Regions from separate parts of the Agrobacterium salinitolerans genome, predicted to be linked through region 4. Evidence: riboswitches for the same ligand, from Rfam matches in the RefSeq annotation. Region 4 holds a riboswitch; each other region holds the start of a gene.
What was found. A riboswitch is a leader RNA that binds a small molecule or an ion and turns the genes downstream of it on or off. The one in region 4 is predicted to bind cobalamin.
Positions count from the first base shown of each region.

Region 1: linked by a shared signal. The riboswitch ahead of bluB (5,6-dimethylbenzimidazole synthase) and the one ahead of O9X91_RS08155 (DUF1636 family protein) in region 4 are both predicted to bind cobalamin.
Region 2: linked by a shared signal. The riboswitch ahead of O9X91_RS16945 (acyl-CoA thioesterase) and the one ahead of O9X91_RS08155 (DUF1636 family protein) in region 4 are both predicted to bind cobalamin.
Region 3: linked by a shared signal. The riboswitch ahead of O9X91_RS21175 (CbtB domain-containing protein) and the one ahead of O9X91_RS08155 (DUF1636 family protein) in region 4 are both predicted to bind cobalamin.

Region 1 is NZ_JAPZLN010000003.1:77,262-81,915, reverse strand. It holds gene O9X91_RS12370 (DUF2865 domain-containing protein) at 1-254, shown strand, start outside; gene bluB (5,6-dimethylbenzimidazole synthase) at 452-1,168, opposite strand; cobalamin riboswitch at 1,265-1,447, opposite strand; gene O9X91_RS12360 (TolB family protein) at 1,518-2,348, opposite strand; gene O9X91_RS12355 (glyoxalase superfamily protein) at 2,541-2,918, shown strand; gene O9X91_RS12350 (NAD+ synthase) at 3,145-4,654, opposite strand, start outside.
Region 2 is NZ_JAPZLN010000004.1:373,520-378,173, reverse strand. It holds gene O9X91_RS16955 (methionine synthase) at 1-1,007, opposite strand, end outside; gene O9X91_RS16950 (DUF1852 domain-containing protein) at 1,035-2,018, opposite strand; cobalamin riboswitch at 2,299-2,489, shown strand; gene O9X91_RS16945 (acyl-CoA thioesterase) at 2,589-3,425, shown strand; gene O9X91_RS16940 (LysR family transcriptional regulator) at 3,428-4,315, shown strand; gene O9X91_RS16935 (hypothetical protein) at 4,307-4,474, opposite strand; gene O9X91_RS16930 (ATP-binding cassette domain-containing protein) at 4,481-4,654, shown strand, end outside.
Region 3 is NZ_JAPZLN010000007.1:60,711-65,364, forward strand. It holds gene O9X91_RS21160 (metallophosphoesterase) at 41-886, shown strand; gene O9X91_RS21165 (c-type cytochrome) at 1,147-1,581, shown strand; gene O9X91_RS21170 (cytochrome c) at 1,673-2,593, shown strand; cobalamin riboswitch at 2,660-2,887, shown strand; gene O9X91_RS21175 (CbtB domain-containing protein) at 3,049-3,231, shown strand; gene O9X91_RS21180 (CbtA family protein) at 3,243-3,953, shown strand; gene O9X91_RS21185 (hypothetical protein) at 3,958-4,272, shown strand; gene O9X91_RS21190 (type 1 glutamine amidotransferase family protein) at 4,447-4,654, opposite strand, start outside.
Region 4 is NZ_JAPZLN010000001.1:1,711,132-1,715,785, reverse strand. It holds gene cbiB (adenosylcobinamide-phosphate synthase CbiB) at 1-895, shown strand, start outside; gene O9X91_RS08165 (cobyric acid synthase) at 882-2,339, opposite strand; gene cobO (cob(I)yrinic acid a,c-diamide adenosyltransferase) at 2,341-2,958, opposite strand; cobalamin riboswitch at 3,092-3,306, shown strand; gene O9X91_RS08155 (DUF1636 family protein) at 3,427-3,852, shown strand; gene cobW (cobalamin biosynthesis protein CobW) at 3,849-4,654, shown strand, end outside.

The sequences.
Region 1 (4,654 bases), on a different contig from region 4:
AAGAGGCCGCCCGGCCGCAAGCCGAAAAGCCCTATTCCGGCATCACCACCATCCCATCATCCCAAAGTGACAAGTCGCAGAACCCCACCGAACAGCAACAGGCCGCAAAACCGCCTGAGCAGCCCGTTCCCGAACGCGACTACGATCCGAACGACACCAGGGTGCGCGTCATCGGCCCCAAATTCCTGCCGGACCAGACAGGCCGGATCGATCTGAAGAACCCGGCGCTGAAGGGCATTCAGCCGCAGCAGTGAAATCTCTTGCGCGCGCGTAATGGGGCGAGCGCGCGACCCTTGTTTCTTCTCCCCGCCGGGGAGAAGTCCGCGGCAGCGGGATGAGGGGGCGACGTCGGCGATATTCGGAGAGCTGGCCCCCTCATCCGACCCTTCGGGCCACCTTCTCCCCATCCGGGGAGAAGAAACGATAGGCGACGCTATGCGCATCTCATCCCTTACCGCCCACCCCAGCGATTGCGAAACACCAGCTCCTCCAGCGGCACGCGCTGCCGCCAACCCTTCACCGCCAGTTCCGGCTCGGTATAGAGCGTGTCGACCCGGCCGAGACACAGCCATGCGACGATTTCGATATGCTCGGGTATATCGAGAATGGCGCGAATATCGCTGTCATGGAAAATGCTGACCCAGCCGACACCGATGCCTTCGACACGGGCGGCAAGCCAGAGGTTCTGGATGGCGCAGACGGTGGAATAAACGTCCGTGCGCGGATTGTGGGTGCGGCCCAGCACCACCTTGCCGCCGCGTGTCGGATCGCAGGTGACGCAGATGCTGAGCGGGGCCTTGCGGATGCCCTCAAGCTTCAGGCTGCGATAAAGCGCCTGCTTTTCGCCCGTAAACATCGCCGCCGCCTCCTCATTGGCGCGGCTGAAGGCCACAAAGGCCGCCTGGCGCACGGCGCCATCGGTGACGAGGGTGAAATTCCATGGCTGCATGAAACCGACCGAAGGTGCGGAATGCGCCGCCTTCAAAAGGCGCTCGACGAGATCATCCGGCAGCGGGTCCGGCAGGAACTGGTCGCGCACATCACGGCGCGTCTCGATGGCGCGGTAGATCGCCTCGCGCTCCTCCCGGGAAAACGGGCGGGCGGGCGAAAGCGCGTGATCGAATGGATTGACCTCGGACGATGTGGTGCCAGGCGGTTCGGTCGGCATCGTTTATCCCCAACAATGCGGGCGCGCCGATGCAGAAACCATACCGGTTCCGCCGCGACGACGCGCTTTTTCAGCAACCTGCCGCCGTCCGCGCGGTTCGGTCTATCCTGTCAGGCCGGTCTTCTGACTAGGCTTCATCCGCCCCTTTCGCCTTCCCGAATAACTTCAGTGGCATGAGAAAAAGAGCATCCGCCTCACAGCGTTGGGCACGTTCCGGTCTTTCACCGGATTCCCGATTCTCCCGCCGCAAGGGCGGGCACCTGACGGGAGAAGCTATGGGCAAAAAAGCTTGCGAATGCAAGTATCCTGCGGGTGGTGCGGCAATGTGGCCTGCTGCACCTTACCGTCATCATGCCACCGGGAAATACCTGACATACGCAAACTCATCGCCATCAGGTGACCAATTGGGCGAGTTCATCGTGCCCTGCCCGCCGAACAGGTCGAACAGCGTTTCGACATTGCCGCCATCCATATCCATCAGCCGCACCCGCACATCCAGATCGCGCGGATGGTCGAAGACATCGGCGTCATAAGAAACGAACACCACCTTGTCGCCCTTCGGAGACGGATGCGGGAACCAGTCGCCATAAGCGCTGTCGGTGATGCGCTCGACGGCGGAGCCGTCCACACGCACCCGCCAGATCTGCATGCGCCCGGTACGGCTGGAATTGAAATAAATCCATTCGCCGTCGGGCGAATAATCCGGCCCGTCATTGCGGCCCTCACCATGGGTGAGACGTGTTTCGACACCGCTGTCTATGTCCATGGAATAGATATCGAAAACCTGATCGCGAATGCCGCAATAGGCAAAACCTTTCCCATCCGGCGACCAGCCGTGCCAGTAGGAAGGCAGGTTCTTCGTCATCAGCCGCGGCGCGCCGCCCGCCGAAGGCAGCAGATAGATGGCGCTCTTGCCGAATTCCACCTTGTCGGAAATGGCGTAGAGCGAACCGTCGGGCGAAATGCCGTGGTCGTTGTTGCAGAGTGTGGCAAAGCCGGTATCGACCTTTTCCGGCGACACATCACCGGCAAGAGACAGGCGATACAGCAGTCCTTCGCTGTTCAGCAGGAGATAGTGTCCATCCGGCGACCAGTTCGGCGCTTCGAAGAGATCAGGCGTCTGCCACACCACCCGCATCTGGCGGGTGCGGATGTTGAAGATTTCGATGGAGCTGCGCATTCTGCCTCCCGGGCGTGTCCGTGTTCTCATTCAAAACGCTTGGTGACGCAGACATTCCGTTTGCATCCACCATGGCCTTGATTATGATCCTAGGGCGGCAGGCACCGTCCTGCAAATTCAAACCGGAAAAAACGCCAGCGCTCCGGCACCGTCCGTGGCCCTCCCCGTTTCTCCCAGATCCGAGGTTCCGCGATGAATTCCATCGCCGATCACGGCATCCGCTTCGGCCGGATCGCCGCAATGCTCCCTGTCAAAAACATCGAAAAGGCCCATGATTTTTACGTTGGCGTGCTCGGTTTCGAAAAGACCTTCGAAAACGGCAACCCCGTCGGCTTCATGATCCTCAAACAGGGCAATGCCGAGCTGCATCTGACATTGCAGCCCACCCACAAAGCGGCACCCTTCAATGTGGCGCATATGATGGTGAGCGATGTGGACGCGCTGCATGCGCTCTGCAAGAGCCAGGGCTTGCGCATTATCAAGGGCCTGCAGGACAAGGATTATGGGCTCCGGGCCTTTGTCTTTGAAGACCCTGACGGCAACCGCATCGATGTGGGGCAGGTTATTTGAAGTGATCGGGCGGCGCGGGGTTTTCCTCGCGCCGTCTGTTCAAATACGTAGGCTTATTCTGGACCGAGCGCATGCCACTTGTTTCTTCTCCCCGCCGGGGAGAAGTCCGCGGCAGCGGGATGAGGGGGCGAGCGTCAATATATACGGAGGGGTTGCCCCCTCATCCGACCCTTCGGGCCACCTTCTCCCCCGCGGGGAGAAGAACCTACCCGCATCGCCCCTTCGACTACCGATCCCGGAAACGGTTGGTAATCGGATAACGCCGGTCACGCCCAAAATTCTTCTTGGTAATCTTCACACCCGGGGCCGATTGCCGGCGCTTGTATTCGGCGAGGTAAAGCAGATGCTCCACCCGGTGCACGGTCGCAATATCATGCCCGCGCGCCAGAATTTCCTCGACCGACATTTCCTTCTCCACAAGGCATTCCAGAATGTCATCCAGCACCGGATAGGGCGGCAGCGAATCCTGGTCGGTCTGGTTGGGGCGCAATTCGGCCGAGGGTGCCTTGGAAAGGATATTGGCGGGGATCACCTCGCCGGAAGGGCCGAGAGCGCCCGGCGGCACATGGGCATTGCGCCAGCTGGAAATGGCGTAGACCTGCATCTTGTAGAGGTCCTTGATGGGGTTGAAACCGCCATTCATGTCGCCGTAAAGCGTGGCGTAACCCACTGACATTTCCGACTTGTTGCCGGTCGTTACCACCATCGAGCCGAACTTGTTCGAAACGGCCATCAAAATGGTGCCGCGTGTGCGGCTCTGCAGGTTTTCTTCGGTAATGCCCTCTTCCGTACCCTCAAAAAGTTCGGAAAGCGCCGACAGGAAACCCTCAACCGGCTCGACGATCGGCACGATATCATAACGGCAGCCGAGCGCTTTCGCACAATCGGCGGCGTCCTTCAGCGATTCTTCTGAGGTATAACGGTAAGGCAGCATGATGCAGCGCACCCGCTCCTCGCCCAGCGCATCGACGGCAAGGGCGGCGCAGATCGCCGAATCGATGCCGCCGGAAAGGCCGAGAACCACGCTCTTGAAGCCGTTCTTGTTGACGTAGTCACGGAAACCCAGCATGCAGGCGCGGTAATCCGCCTCCTCGCCTTCAGGGATTTTCGAGAATGGACCGCTCTCGCAGCGCCAGCCGTCAGCAGTACGCTTCCAGTCGGTGACCGCAAGCGTGGCCTCGAACTGGCTCATCTGGAAGGCAAGCGTCTTGTCGGCATTAAAGGCGAAACTCGCGCCGTCGAACACCAGTTCGTCCTGCCCGCCCAACTGGTTGGCGAAGACGAGAGGCAGACCGCTTTCGATAACCTGCCGCAGCGCCACCTGATGGCGCACATCCAGCTTGCCGCGATAATAGGGCGAACCGTTCGGCACCAGCAGGATTTCCGCCCCGCTTTCGGCGAGTGTTTCACAGACACCCATGTCGTTCCAGATTTCCTCGCAGATCGGAATGCCGATCCGCACGCCACGGAAATTATAAGGCCCGGAAATCGACCCTTCAGAGAAAACCCGCTTCTCGTCGAACTCGCCGTAATTCGGCAGGTCGATCTTGTCGCGCAGCGCGACGATCTTTCCGCCATCCAGCAGCGCCACGGAATTGTGCCGGCCCGTCTCGCCCTGTCGCGGAAAGCCGATGACCACGCCCGGCCCGCCATCGGCGGTCTCCGCCGCCAGCTCTTCCACCGCTTTCAGGCAGGCTTTCAGGAAAGCCGGCTTCAGCACCAAGTCTTCCGGCGGA
Region 2 (4,654 bases), on a different contig from region 4:
ACGATTTCCGCACCTGCGGCGAGAGCATTCAGCTTGCCTCGTGCTACCCGGCGAGACAGGGGTGCCATGCCACAATTGGTACAAGGGCAAAGTTTGTCGGCATCGACAAACTGAAGTGCCTTTCGCAGAGTAGCGGCCACTTCCTCCGGCGTCTCGATGGTATTGCTCGCAACATCGATCGCTCCGACCATCACCTTCTTGCCGCGAACCAGTTCCATAAGATCCATCGGAACGTGAGAGTTGTGGCATTCCAGGGAGATCATGCCGATGCTGGATTTCTGCAGCTTGGGGAAAGTTTCCTCATACTGCCGCCACTCCGACCCAAGAGTCTTTTTCCAGTCCGTATTGGCCTTGATACCGTAGCCGTAGCAAATATGAACGGCAGTCTCACATTTCAGGCCTTCGATTGCCTTTTCCAGAGTGGCAACACCCCAGTCATTCACCTCATCGAAGAAGACATTAAATGCGGGTTCATCGAACTGGATGATATCCACCCCGGCAGCCTCCAGTTCTCTGGCCTCCTGGTTCAGGATCCCGGCGAATTCCCAGGCCAGCTTTTCGCGACTTTTATAGTGATCGTCGAAGAGCGTATCGATCATCGTCATCGGCCCCGGCAGAGCCCATTTGATCGGCTGTTTGGTCTGCTGACGCAGGAACTTGGCGTCTTCGACAAAAACCGCCTGTTTGCGCGACACGGCGCCGACGACTGTCGGAACGCTCGCATCATAGCGATCCCGGATTCTGACGGTCTCGCGTTTTTCGAAATCGACACCATCGAGATGCTCGATGAATGTCGTGACGAAATGCTGGCGCGTTTGCTCGCCGTCGCTGACGATATCGATACCTGCCTGCCGCTGGTCGTCCAAGGACAAGCGCAAGGCGTCCTGCTTGCCCTCGATCAGTTCGTCATCCTGCAATTTCCAAGGCGACCAGAGTTTCTCAGGCTCCGCAAGCCATGAAGGTTTCGGCAAGCTGCCGGCGGTTGACGTGGGCAACAGTGTTTTCATGATGGGGGACCTTATGCTTTCAGTTCATCAAAGGGCGTGTTTGGTAGACCATTGCTCAAGAACAGTCCCATAGGGTTTGATGAAGTGCTCCTCAGCGAACCTTCCCTGCTCGACAGCCAGCCGGCTACGCTCTTCGCGATCGTAGACGATACGCGTCAATGAGTAGTCCTGATGCCCGAGACTCGGGCGATAACAGGCCCCTGCCGCGGAATTGGCATTATAAATTTCGGGCCGGTAAATCTTCTGAAAAGTCTCCATGGTGCTGATTGTGCCGATGAGCTCGAGATTGGTGTAATCGTCGAGCAGATCACCGAGGAAATAGAATGCAAAAGGCGCGACGCTGTTCGGCGGCATGAAAAAGCGAACCTTCAATCCCATTTTCTGGAAGTATCGATCGGTCGACGACAATTCATCCTGCTGGTATTCGACACCCAATACAGGGTGCTGATTACCGGTCCGGCCGTATGTCCTGCTGCTGGAGGCACTCAGGCAGATGACCGGAAGTTTTTGAAAGTGTTCTTTGTAGGCATCTGAATTCAGGAAACACTTGAACAGGTTTCCATGCAGATCGCCAAAATTCTCCGGCGTGCCAAATGCCGGGCGATCCTTATTGTAAGCCGGCAGCACGACGCTGAAGTCATAATCCCGAACATACGAGGAGAAATTATTCCCGACGATGCCTTCGATGCGTTCGCCTGTCTTATGATCGACGATATTCGTTTTCAGGATTTCGATCAGGGGGAAAGCATCAGTATTGCCTTCAGCATCAATCCTCATCTCGACGGAAACGATCTCGAGCTGGACAGAATAACGATCGTTTTTCGGATTGTCCCAATGCGCCAAGGCGTTGAAGCGATTGTCGATCATCCTCAGCGCGTTGCGCAAATTCTCCCGGCGGCTCTCCCCTCTGGCCAGATTGGCGAAGTTAGTCGTGAGCCGCGTATTTTCCGAGGGTTGATAATCCTCGTCAAAAGGAATGCTCTTGAGAGAGAACGTAAATTCACCGCTCATGGCAATATTGTTCTCATGGACCGAGAAAAACCCTGAATCTGTTTCTTTTTCTTTCAGTGCTCTCATTTTTTCTCTCGTGTTTCTCAATCAACAATCTTTAGCTTGTCTATGGCCTGGAGCGCGCCCCTCTTATGCCTGAGCCGTTGATGGAGAAAAATTGATTTCATTTCATTGAAGCATGAGCCGTCCTCATGGTTTTGGGTAAGCGACATGGCTTGCGGGACAAGTGGGTCTGGCCCGCCGACCGGAAACGAGGCCTTGACCCCACGAGCGGCATGGGACATTGGTTTACCGTCGTGGTTCTGTGGACGACAGTCCGGAGCTAAGAGGGAATTCGGTCAGATGCCGGAGCTGCCCCCGCAACTGTAAGCGGCTAGCGAACGTCCATTTTTGTCACTGGGTTTATCCCGGGAAGACGGGCGGGAGCGGTCATCCGCGAGCCAGGAGACCTGCCACGACAGATAACGTCCACGGGCGGGGTGTCCCGGAGTGCCGCTTTCGCGATCGGCATCTCCGCGCCGTCGTCTCTGCGTCATTGCCCAGCCCTGCCACAACCTGATGGCAGCGCCGATGATCAGCACCGACACGACAGACAAGCCCATGCAGCACCTGTCGACAACACAACTCGTCGATATCGTCTTCCCTGGTGACACAAACCATCACGGAACTCTGTTCGGAGGGACCGGCCTCGCCCTTATGGATCGAGTCGCTTTCATCGCGGCGACCCGCTTCGGGCGCGCACCCTTCGTGACCGCGTCCTGCGAACGTATCGATTTCAAACAGCCCGCACGCATCGGGCACATCGTCGAATTCACGGCAAGACCCGTCAAGGCTGGCCGCCGTTCCCTGACTGTTGAGGTCGAGATGGTGGCAGAGACGATTGTCGGCCGTCAACGGCATACCTGTACGCGCGGCGTCTTCCATATGGTTGCCGTTCCAGAGGGCGAGAACGCGGCGCATTACGCCTTACCCAAACTGCTTCCCGAGGACGCGCCGGGCGAAAGCGATATGCTTGCCATGGTCGAAATCGTCTTTCCGGATCAGGCTAACAGCGTCGGCCGGATGTTCGGGGGCGAGGCAATCGCCTACATGACAAAAGCTGCGTTCGTGACGGCATCGCGCTACTCCGGCAAGCTAGTGGTGCTGGCATCATCCGAGCGTATCGACTTCGCAAGGCCAATCGAGATCGGCGAAATCGTCGAGGCGGAGGCACGTGTCGCGAGCGTTGGCCGCAGTTCCATGTCCGTCGAGACAAAACTCTGGTCGGAAAACCTTCTGACGGGCGAGCGGCATATCACGGCTACCGGACATTTCACCATGGTCGCGGTCGACGAAGATCACCGGCCGGTTCCTGTTCGAGAAAGCGAACAGATAGAAGTCTTTCCCCTCGACCAAGGAGGCGCATAACGATGCTGGACAGGCAACATCTGTCGATCCTGCGCGAAGTCGATCGCATGGGCAGTCTGACGGCGGCGGCAGAACGGCTGAATGTGACCCAGTCCGCGCTGAGCCACACGATCCGCAAGCTCGAAGAACGCTATGGGGTCTCCATGTGGGAAAAGGACGGCCGCAATCTTCGTCTCACCGAGGCCGGCCGCTACATCGTCGCGCTGGCGCAGCGCGTCCTGCCACAGATCGAAAGGGCTGAGGATGTCTTGTCCGACTACCGCTACGGACAGCGAGGCTCGCTCAAGATCGGGATGGAATGCCATCCCTGTCACCAATGGCTGATGGGCGTGACAAAGCCCTATCTGGTAGACTGGCCGCATGTGGACCTGGAACTGACGACATCATTTGCTTTTGGCGGCGTGGCGGCGCTGACCGGATACGAGATCGATATCCTGATCACCCCGGACCCGATCGAAGCGCCTAGCATCCATTATCTACCGGTGTTCGACTACGAACTGGTTCTTGCCGTACCGGCCGACCACTCTCTGGCGGCCAAGGACCATGCCGAACCTGCGGATCTGCTGGATGAAACGCTCTTCACCTATCCTGTGCCACCCGAGCGGCTGGATGTGTTCACGCATTTCCTTGCGCCTGCAAATTGCCGCCCGCGCCACCACCGGAATGTCGAGACCACGGAAATGATGCTACAGCTCGTCGCGGCCGGTCGCGGCGTCAGCGCCATCCCGAACTGGCTGGTGCGTCGGGAGGCCGCCGAGCTCGGAGTTCGTCCCGTCAGTATCGGCAAATCAGGGATACAGAAGAGTATTCACCTCGGTTTGAGAAGCGGCGAAGAGGCCGTTGACTTCATCGCCGGTTTTCTCGCGACGTCGCGCATGGCCTCAGCCTGACACATCGTTGTCAGCATCGACATTGCTGTAATAGAGCTTGCCGATCTCGATCGGCTCACGGCCCTGGCTGCGGCGGTGAATATTGCTGTCGCGCAGGGAACAGACGCCGCCGCAATATGCCTGCTGGTAAAACTCGTCGCGTTTGCTGACATCAATCATCCCTCAATGATAGCGCCATCGCCTCAGGTGAGCTCAGCGACCAATGATGGCGTTCAAATGCCGCATTGTACACGACCAGATGAGGTGTCTGGAGGAGAGCTCCAGCGTCTTGCAATTGCCCGTTTCCTGCTGTTCAAGCCAATCTGCCTGGTAGCCGATGAGCCGACCTCAAGGCTCGAT
Region 3 (4,654 bases), on a different contig from region 4:
GTCACAAGCTTGTCATCCGCCGGGTTTATCGCGGCGCATCATGACTGAAAAAACCACGCCTCTCTTCTCCTTCGGCATTGTCGCCGATCCCCAATATGCCGATGCCGATCCGCGCCCGGAGATGGGTCGTTATTACGCCGAGAGCCCGAAAAAGCTCGCAGACGCGATCGACGCCTTCAACCGCGAGGAATTGGCCTTCGTGGTAACGCTCGGCGATATCATCGATCGCGGCTTCGACAATTTCGACGCGATCCTTGCCGTTTACGACGGGCTTCGACACCGCTCGGTCCTGCTGCCGGGCAATCACGATTTCGCCGTCGCCGCCGAGCATTTGCCGGCTATCCACGCCCGCCTCGGCATGTCCGCCCCCTGGCATGATTTTTCCATCGGTGATATCCGCTTCGTCGTGCTTGACGGCAACGAGGTCAGCCTGTTCGCGCCGCCGCCTGGCGATCCGCGACGCGCGCTTGCCGCAGACCGGCTGAAGCGCCTCAACGATGCGGGTGCCATCAATGCGCAGGACTGGAACGCCTCGCTTGGCGACGAGCAGTTCGAATGGCTGCGGGAGGTTTTGCAAAAGGCGGATGCGGCGGGCGAAAAAGTGATCGTTCTCTGCCATTATCCTGTCTATCCGGAAAACGCCCACAACATGTGGGACGCGCCGCGTATCCTTGAGCTTCTCGGCTCCCACCCGTCAGCCGTCGCATGGTTCAACGGCCATAATCACGAGGGCAATTACGGCCTGTTGGGCAATACCCACTTCGTGAATTTCAAGGGCATGGTCGATACGCCTGACCAGAACACCTTCGCCATCGCCGATGTCTTCGGCGACCGCATAGCGATCCGTGGTTTTGGGCGTGAGGAAGACCGCATTTTGGCCCTCTAAACCGGGCCTTGGCTTCTCCAATCGGCAACTGCGTGGGGGAATACGCCGCGCCGCTTGCTTTCAGCCAATTATTCTCATTCAGCCTGCCGTCAGAGTGAGGCCCTAGAGCCGGGGGGTGACCTGCATTGTCACCTCGTCTTAGGCTTCTGTTTTCACGATGGAATTCACCGCAATGTGACTTCTTTTCGCCATCCGGAAAGGGCATCCTCGCGCCGTTCCATCTAGCGCCCGGTGTCCCGGCCGGAATCAAGGAGAGTTGCATGAAACTGAAAACCATCACGGCGGCCATGTTGTTCGGCTGTCTTTGCGCCGGAGCGGTCTACGCTGCCGGCGAAGTCGAAAAACGTGAAGGCATGATGAAGCAGATCGGTGGGGCGATGGGTTCGCTTGCCGCCATCTCCAAGGGTGAAAAGCCCTTTGACGCCGATACCGTCAAGACTGCCGTAACCACCATCGGCGCCAATGCCAAGGCTTTCCCGGACCAGTTCCCCGTGGGCTCAGAGACCGGCAGCGCGGCTGCTCCCGCCATCTGGGAAAACTTCGACGACTTCAAGGCCAAGGCCGCCAAGCTCGGCACGGATGCGGACATGGTTCTCGCCAATCTCCCCACCGATCAGGCCGGCGTCGCCACCGCCATGAAGACGCTCGGCGCCGATTGCGGCGCATGCCACCAGACTTATCGTCTGAAGAAGTAGTCGCAGCACTTTGAAAACGCCGCTTCCCGGCGGCGTTTTCTCAAGGCACGAAAGACATCTGACCGGATCAGGTGAGAATGGGGAGAGGGGCATGTCCTCCATCTGGACGAAACTCGTCGGCGGGGCCGTCGTCGCGGCCATTGCGGGCTACGGCATTTTCGCCTGGGTTACCGCGCCGCAGCGGCAGGCGCCGAGCCATTGGGTGAGCCTGGGCGAACCGGATCTGGCCAATGGCGAAACGCTGTTCTGGGCGGGCGGCTGCGCAAGCTGTCATGCAGCACCCGACGCGAAGGGCGAGGCGCTGTTGACGCTTTCGGGCGGGCAGGCGCTGAAAAGCCCTTTCGGCACCTTTCATGTTCCCAATATTTCCTCTGATCCGCAGCACGGCATCGGCGGCTGGACGCTGGCCGAATTCGGCGATGCGATGACGCGCGGCGTCGGCAGGAACGGCGAACATCTTTACCCGTCCTTTCCCTATGCTTCCTATGCTCGCATGACGCAGAAGGACATCAACGATCTCTTCGGTTATCTGAAGGTTCTGCCCGCCAGCCAGAATGACGCGCCGGATCACGACCTGCCTTTCCCGTTCAACCTGCGCATGGCCTTGGGCGGCTGGAAATTCCTTTATTTCGATCCCGCCGCACCGCCGCGCGTCGAACTCGCCAATGCCAATGCCGAATTGCTGCGCGGCCAATATCTGGTGGAGGGCCCGGGCCATTGCGGCGAATGCCATACGCCCCGCGACGCGCTCGGTGGTTTCCTTGCGGGTAAATGGCTGGCCGGTGGCCCCAACCCGGAAGGCGAGGGCCGCATTCCCGACATCACCCCCGGTTCGCAAAGCATCGGAAGCTGGGCCGAAGCCGATATTGCCAGCTATCTCGAAACCGGCTTCACGCCGGAATTCGACAGCGTCGGCGGCTCCATGGTCAAGGTGCAGCAGAACATGGCGCATCTGACCACCGAAGACCGCGATGCGATCGCCGCCTATCTCAAGGCCATTCCGGCGCGGTAACCCTCAGCCGAGGCGAGGCACGCGGGTCGAAAGCAGGCCTGCCATTGACTCCTGCATCTGCCCGACGGATAACATGTCCGTGATGGTTCCTTCCGGGCGTTCCGGAAGGTGAAAAGGGAACACGATAGGGAGAAATCCTCATTCGTGGCTGCCCCCGCAACTGTGAGCGGAGAGCCTGAAACGAAATGCCACTGGCAAGCCATATCGCCTCCATCAAGGGCGAAGGCGATGCCGGGAAGGTGTTTCAGGTTTTGACCCGTAAGCCAGGAGACCTGCCATCGCGGAAATATCCATGCCGGCGGGGTGTCCGGAAGAGCGGAATTTCAGGGTGGTGGCATCAATGCCTCCCTGTATCAGTCTCGTATCCCCGTGGTGAAGTATATCGCATGCGGTCCTGCGGCTTTGCCGTTCGGCCGCATCTAAAGGCGCGGGGTCGCGCCGGGAGAGGGGTCACCATGTCCACCAACCTGAATACGGCCAATTCAGCCGTTTCCGTAAAAACAGCCAGCGTCGCGCAGTCGCTGACAGCGATCGTGCTTGGCCTGTTCGTCGTCGGTTTTGTCGGCTTTTCCCATGTGGAAGCCGTTCACAATGCCGCGCATGACACGCGTCATGCCAATGCCTTCCCCTGCCATTGAGGGGAAACGGCATGTCGTTTTTTCGCAATATCGTCTTCACCGCCATTCTCGTCGGTATCCTTGGTGGCTTTGCCGTTTCCGCCATGCAGGCTTTTGGCACCACGCCGCTCATCCTTCAGGCGGAAACCTATGAAAGCGCCGGCGAAGCGTCCCACAGCCATGATGCGCCGGCGCCCGGCGCTGCCGTTCCCGCCCATGAGCACAATGACGAGGCCTGGGCTCCCGCCGATGGTTTTGAGCGCACGGCCTATACCGTCGCCGCCAATGTCTTGACCGCCATCGGTTATGCGCTGGTGCTGACCGGCCTCATGTCGCTGCGCGGCACCAATACCGGCTGGCGCGAAGGCCTTCTCTGGGGCGTTGCGGGTTTTGCCGCCGTCATGCTGGCCCCGATGATCGGCCTGCCGCCGGAACTGCCGGGCAGCCCGGCCGCCGCCCTTGAGGTGCGCCAGATCTGGTGGCTCGCCACCGTTGCCGCAACCGCGGGCGGCATTGCACTGATCGCGTTCCGCCGCGAACCGTGGGCAGCTCTGCTCGCGCTGGTGCTGATCGTCGCGCCGCATGTGGTGGGCGCCCCCCTGCCGCCGGAAGGCGAACATGCGCTGGCGCCACTGCCGCTGGAACGTCAGTTCATCGTTGCCGCCACCATCACCAGCTTCGTCTTCTGGGCGTTGCTTGGCACGTTGAGCGCGTTTTTCCTGAAGCGCTTCCAAGAGGCTTGAAACCATGCACGACGCAGCGGAATGGAGTGAGGAGCTCGATGCGCTGCGTTTTGCCGTTCCCGGCCACGGCGCTTTCTGCGCCGTGCACCGCCTTGCCTTCAAGGCCGTCCTCGGGGCAATCCCGGGGCGCGAGGCGGCTCTCTCCTGCTTTCATGAACACCAGGCTGCTTTTATCGCTGCTGCGCTCAGTAAGATAAAACGCTCGAATTTGCCCGCGGGTCGCAGCCTGCATCTGAACAGCCGCGATATTCGCCGTGCGATTGCAGGTGAGGGCGATGCTTCGGCGGCGCGGGTGTGCCGGGTGCTTGATCGATATTGACTTGCTCCATATTCCCACCACCGTCATCCCGGCCTTGAGCCGGGTTCCCGTCAACGCGCGTCTGCGCGGCGGGAAGAGTCTTTTTCAGCCCAAGGACTTAGGCTGGCTGGATTCCGGCTAAAGGTTGGAGTGACGGGGAAGTGGAGGGTTGTGAAGCATTGAGGCGGATGCGCCTCAGCGATGCTCCGCCGCAAAAACCTGAAGTTCCGCCTCGGCTTCCGGACCAAAGAGGCCGAGGCTTTTCAGAATTTCCACCGCGAAACTCACCGGTGCGCTGCCGGGTGCCGTGACGATGCCACCATCGCTGACCGCTTTGGGCTGATCGCGATAATGCGCCTCACCGCGATAGGCCGGATAGGCCTTGTGGGATGCCAGCGAATTG
Region 4 (4,654 bases):
ACGCATCGGCCATCCCGTCACCTGGATCGGTTCGCTTATCGCGCTGCTGGACAAAAAATGGAACCGGGAGAGTGCGTCATTTTCACAGCGCAAGGGAGCCGGTGTCGCGGCTCTCCTCGTTTTCGTCGGGCTGACGCTGCTTGTTGCGTGGTTTGCGCAATCCACCCTGCTTTTTCTGCCCTTCGGCATTTTACTGGTTGCTGTGCTGGGAGCTTCGCTTCCGGCGCAGAAAAGTCTTGAGCAGCATGTGGAGGCTGTCGCCATTGCTCTGGAGCGTGAGGGTGTGAAAGGCGGCCGCAAGGCGGTATCGATGATCGTCGGGCGGGATCCTCAAAAGCTGGACGAAGCGGCGATCTGCCGGGCGGCGGTTGAAAGTCTGGCCGAAAATTTTTCCGACGGCATCGTCGCTCCCGCCTTCTGGCTCGGCATCCTGGGCCTGCCGGGCGGCGCGGCTTACAAGGCGATCAATACGGCTGACAGCATGATCGGCCATCGCTCACCCCGCCATGAGGCCTTCGGCTGGGCCTCCGCCCGGCTGGACGATCTGGTCAATCTGCCGGCCTCACGGTTGAGCGGCGGTCTTTTCGTGGTTGCCGCGTTTTTTGTTAAGGGCGCATCACCCGGCAGGGCTATGGCTGCGATACGTCGCGATGCCCATCATCACCGTTCTCCCAACGCTGGCTGGCCGGAGGCGGCGTTGGCCGGTGCTCTCGGCTTTGCGCTCGCAGGGCCGCGCTCCTATGGCGGTCAGATGATCGAGGCGCGTTTCATGGGTGAAGGTGGCAGGGCGGCGCTGGTTGCCGGCGATATTCGCAGGGCGCTGCGGCTTGTGCGGATTGCCGACCTGCTCTTGATCGGCCTGTTCGGACTTCTGGCGATCCTTATCGCGCTATAGCAAGCAGACGGTCGAGATCGAGGTGCTGTTCCAGGTGCGCCGCGAGGCGATCAAGAACGGCGTCCACCTGCGCATCGTAGTTCAGCTCCGTGCCCTGCCCGCCGAGACGTTCCAGCCACGCGCTCCGCTGGCTGTTATCCGCGAAGAGGCCGTGAATATAGGTGCCGAAGACGCGACCGTCGGGTGAAATGCTTCCATCGCTATGCCCGTCGATCGTCGAAAACGCCAGATTGCCCGCTGCTCCCGTGGTTTCCCCGACATGCATTTCGTAGCCGGATAAACCAATACCATCAAAGCTCACGCCTTGAACGGAAACGAGTCGCTTGTCGCCCGTCAAAACCGTGTCGACATCAAGCAGACCGAGCCCATCGACAGTTGCCGGCGATCCCTCAATGCCGTCAGGGTCGGCAACGGTTTTTCCGAGCATCTGGTATCCGCCGCACAGGCCGAGAACGTAGCCGCCGCGCCGCACATGCGCCTTTATATCGATGTCTAGGCCCGCATCTTTCAGCACGGCAAGATCGGCGATGGTGGCTTTCGATCCGCAAAGCAGCACCAGCCGGCAATCGGCCGGAATGGTTTCGCCCGGCCGCACGCGGATCAGTTCGACATCCGGTTCCATATCCAGCGGATCGAGATCGTCGAAATTGGAAATATGCGGCAGGATCGGCACGGCGATGCGGATCTTTGCGCCAGGCTTCTGTTGGGCCGGGCCGGAGAGCCCCAGCGCATCTTCCGCCGGCAGTTTGGCGGCATCTGAGAAATGTGGCAGAAGGCCGATAGAGGCCCAGCCGGTCTGTTCCCTAATTATCCGCATGCCGTCTGAAAACAGGGCCGGATCACCGCGAAAGCGATTGACGATGAAACCTTCGATCATCGCCGCGTCTTCAGCTTCGAGCACGGCTTTGGTGCCGACGAGGCTGGCGATGACGCCGCCCCGGTCGATATCGCCGATCAGGATCACAGGCGCGTCCGCAGCTCTGGCAAAACCCATATTGGCGATGTCATTGGTACGCAGGTTGATTTCGGAGGCGCTGCCCGCCCCTTCCACCAGCACCAGATCGGCCCGTTGTTTCAGGCGGTTGAAGCTTTCGAGCACGCGCGGCATCAGCCCGGCCTTCATGTTCTGATAGTCGGCCGCCCTGGCATTGCCGGCGATCTTGCCCTGCACCACCACCTGTGCGCCGGTCTCGCTCTGCGGCTTCAGGAGCACCGGGTTCATGTGCACGGAAAGCGGCACGCCCGCCGCCCGTGCCTGCAGCGCCTGTGCCCGGCCGATCTCGCCGCCATCGGCGGTCACGGCCGCATTGTTTGACATGTTCTGCGGCTTGAACGGCATGACGGACAGGCCGCGCCGGGTGAACGCGCGGGCAAGGCCGGCCACCATCAGCGATTTACCGACATCCGAGCCGGTTCCCTGAAACATCAGCACGCGTGCAGCCATGTCAGAATTCTATCCCCGCCTGCGCTTTTACGCCGGCCTTGAAGTGATGTTTCACTAGGGTCATTTCCGTCACCATATCGGCCGCGTCGATGAGCGGTTGCTTGGCGTTGCGGCCGGTAACGATGACGTGCAGATCGGGCCTTCGGCTGGATAGCGTTTCGACCACCTCCTCCAGTGGCAGGTAATCGTAACGGAGCGCGATGTTCAGCTCATCGAGGATCAGCAGGCCGACGGTCTCGTCGGCCATCAGGACCTTGGCTTCTTCCCAGGCCTTTGCCGCCGCCGCAACGTCGCGCTTCAAATCCTGCGTGTCCCAGGTGAACCCTTCGCCCATGGTGCGCCACACCACCCTGTCGCCGAACAAATTCAGCGCCTGCTGTTCTCCCGTTGACCATGCACCCTTGATGAATTGCACCACGCCGACCCGCCGCCCAGTGCCGAGCATGCGCAGGGCAAGGCCGAAAGCGGCGGTGGATTTGCCCTTGCCCGGGCCGGTATTGATCATCAGCAGACCTTTTTCGATGGTCTTTTCCGCAACCTCGGCGTCCTGCACCGTTTTGCGGTTGACCATTTTCTGCCGGTGACGTTCGGCTTCGCTGTCGCTGATGTCGCGTGTCATCGCGTTTTCCTTTTCATCAAGCGGCGTGGGACCCGGTGCCCCGCCATTCGGAGCGGCGACTATACCCAATTTGCCGCACCCGGCAATGTGCGGGCCACAGGGTCGCGGCATTGACCCCCACGCCCGTTCAGCCTAAGGGTAACGGACTGACGGTCTTTTCCCGGCAACGGGAAAAGCTAAGAGGGAACACGGTTCCAACCCGATTACCGGGTCATTCCGTGGCTGCCCCCGCAACTGTAAGCGGTAAGCCCGCACCGTAAAGCCACTGGACGCCTTAACGGGTTCGGGAAGGCGGTGTCAGGATGTAAAGCCGCGAGCCAGGAGACCTGCCGTTTCAGGAAAAACGTCTGCCGGGCGGGGTGCTCCGGTCAGTCGGTTAGATCGAACACCCGGCTTGCGTCTGTCCGCATGCCGTATTCGGCATCCGCACCCCCGAGATTTTTTGTAAGGCGCGGGAAACGATACGGTTTGGATATTTCAGCGACATCTTCATGTGCAGGCGGAAACACGCAGAACGAAACGGCGTCCGGCGTGACCGTCTTCGTTTGCAGAAGCTGCCGCGATGAAACCGATCCCAATGCCGAACCGCGCCCCGGTTCACGTCTCGCCGATGCCGTCATCGCAAAGGCGCAGGAAACCGGTGTCACCGTTCGTTCCGTCAACTGCCTCGCCAATTGCAAGCGCGGGCTTAGCGCCGTGCTGCGCAGCGCCAATGGCTGGTCCTATGTCTTCGGCGGGCTGACGACCGGTGATGCGGAAGATTTGCTGACCGGTGCGCAGCTGCTGGCGGCCGCCCCCGACGGCCTGATGCCCTGGCGCGGCCGCCCCGAACCCTTAAAGCGCGGCATGGTGGCGCGCATTCCCCCATTCGATTTTACCGAGGAGAGATCATGAGCACCCTTCTGGACCGCGTTCCCTGCACCATCGTCACCGGCTTTCTGGGGGCTGGCAAAACCACGCTGCTGCGCGGCCTTCTCGAAAAGCTGGACGGCAAGCGGCTGGCGATCATCGTCAACGAGTTCGGCGATATCGGCATCGATGGCGAGATTCTCAAAGGTTGCGGTATTGAAAGCTGCCCGGAAGAAAACATCGTCGAACTGGCCAATGGCTGCATCTGCTGCACGGTGGCGGATGATTTCCAGCCCGCCATCGAACAGATTCTGAGCCGCCAGCCGAAGGTGGAGCATATCCTCATCGAGACCTCGGGCCTTGCCCTGCCGAAGCCCTTGGTGCAGGCCTTCCAATGGCCGGCGATCAAGAGCCGTGTGACGGTGGACGCTGTCGTAGCCGTAGTGGATGGCGCCGCCCTTGCCGAGGGTCAGGTGGCGCACGACATGGAAGCACTCGCGGCCCAACGGGCCAATGACGAGGCGCTCGATCACGATGACCCGGTCGAAGAGGTTTTCGAAGATCAGGTTGCCTGCGCCGATCTTATCGTGCTGACAAAGGCCGATCTTCTTGACGATGCCGGCCTGGACAAGGCCAAGGAGCATGTTCTCGAACATCTGCCGAAGGCGGCAAAGATCGTTGTGGCCTCCAATGGCGCCATCGACCCCGCCGTGCTGATCGGTCTTGGTCTTGCGGTGGAAGAGGATATCGAAAACCGCCGCACCCACCATGATGGCGAACTCGACCACGAGCATGACGATTTCGACAGCTTCGTCATCGATCTGCCGACTGTTACCGATCCAGAAGC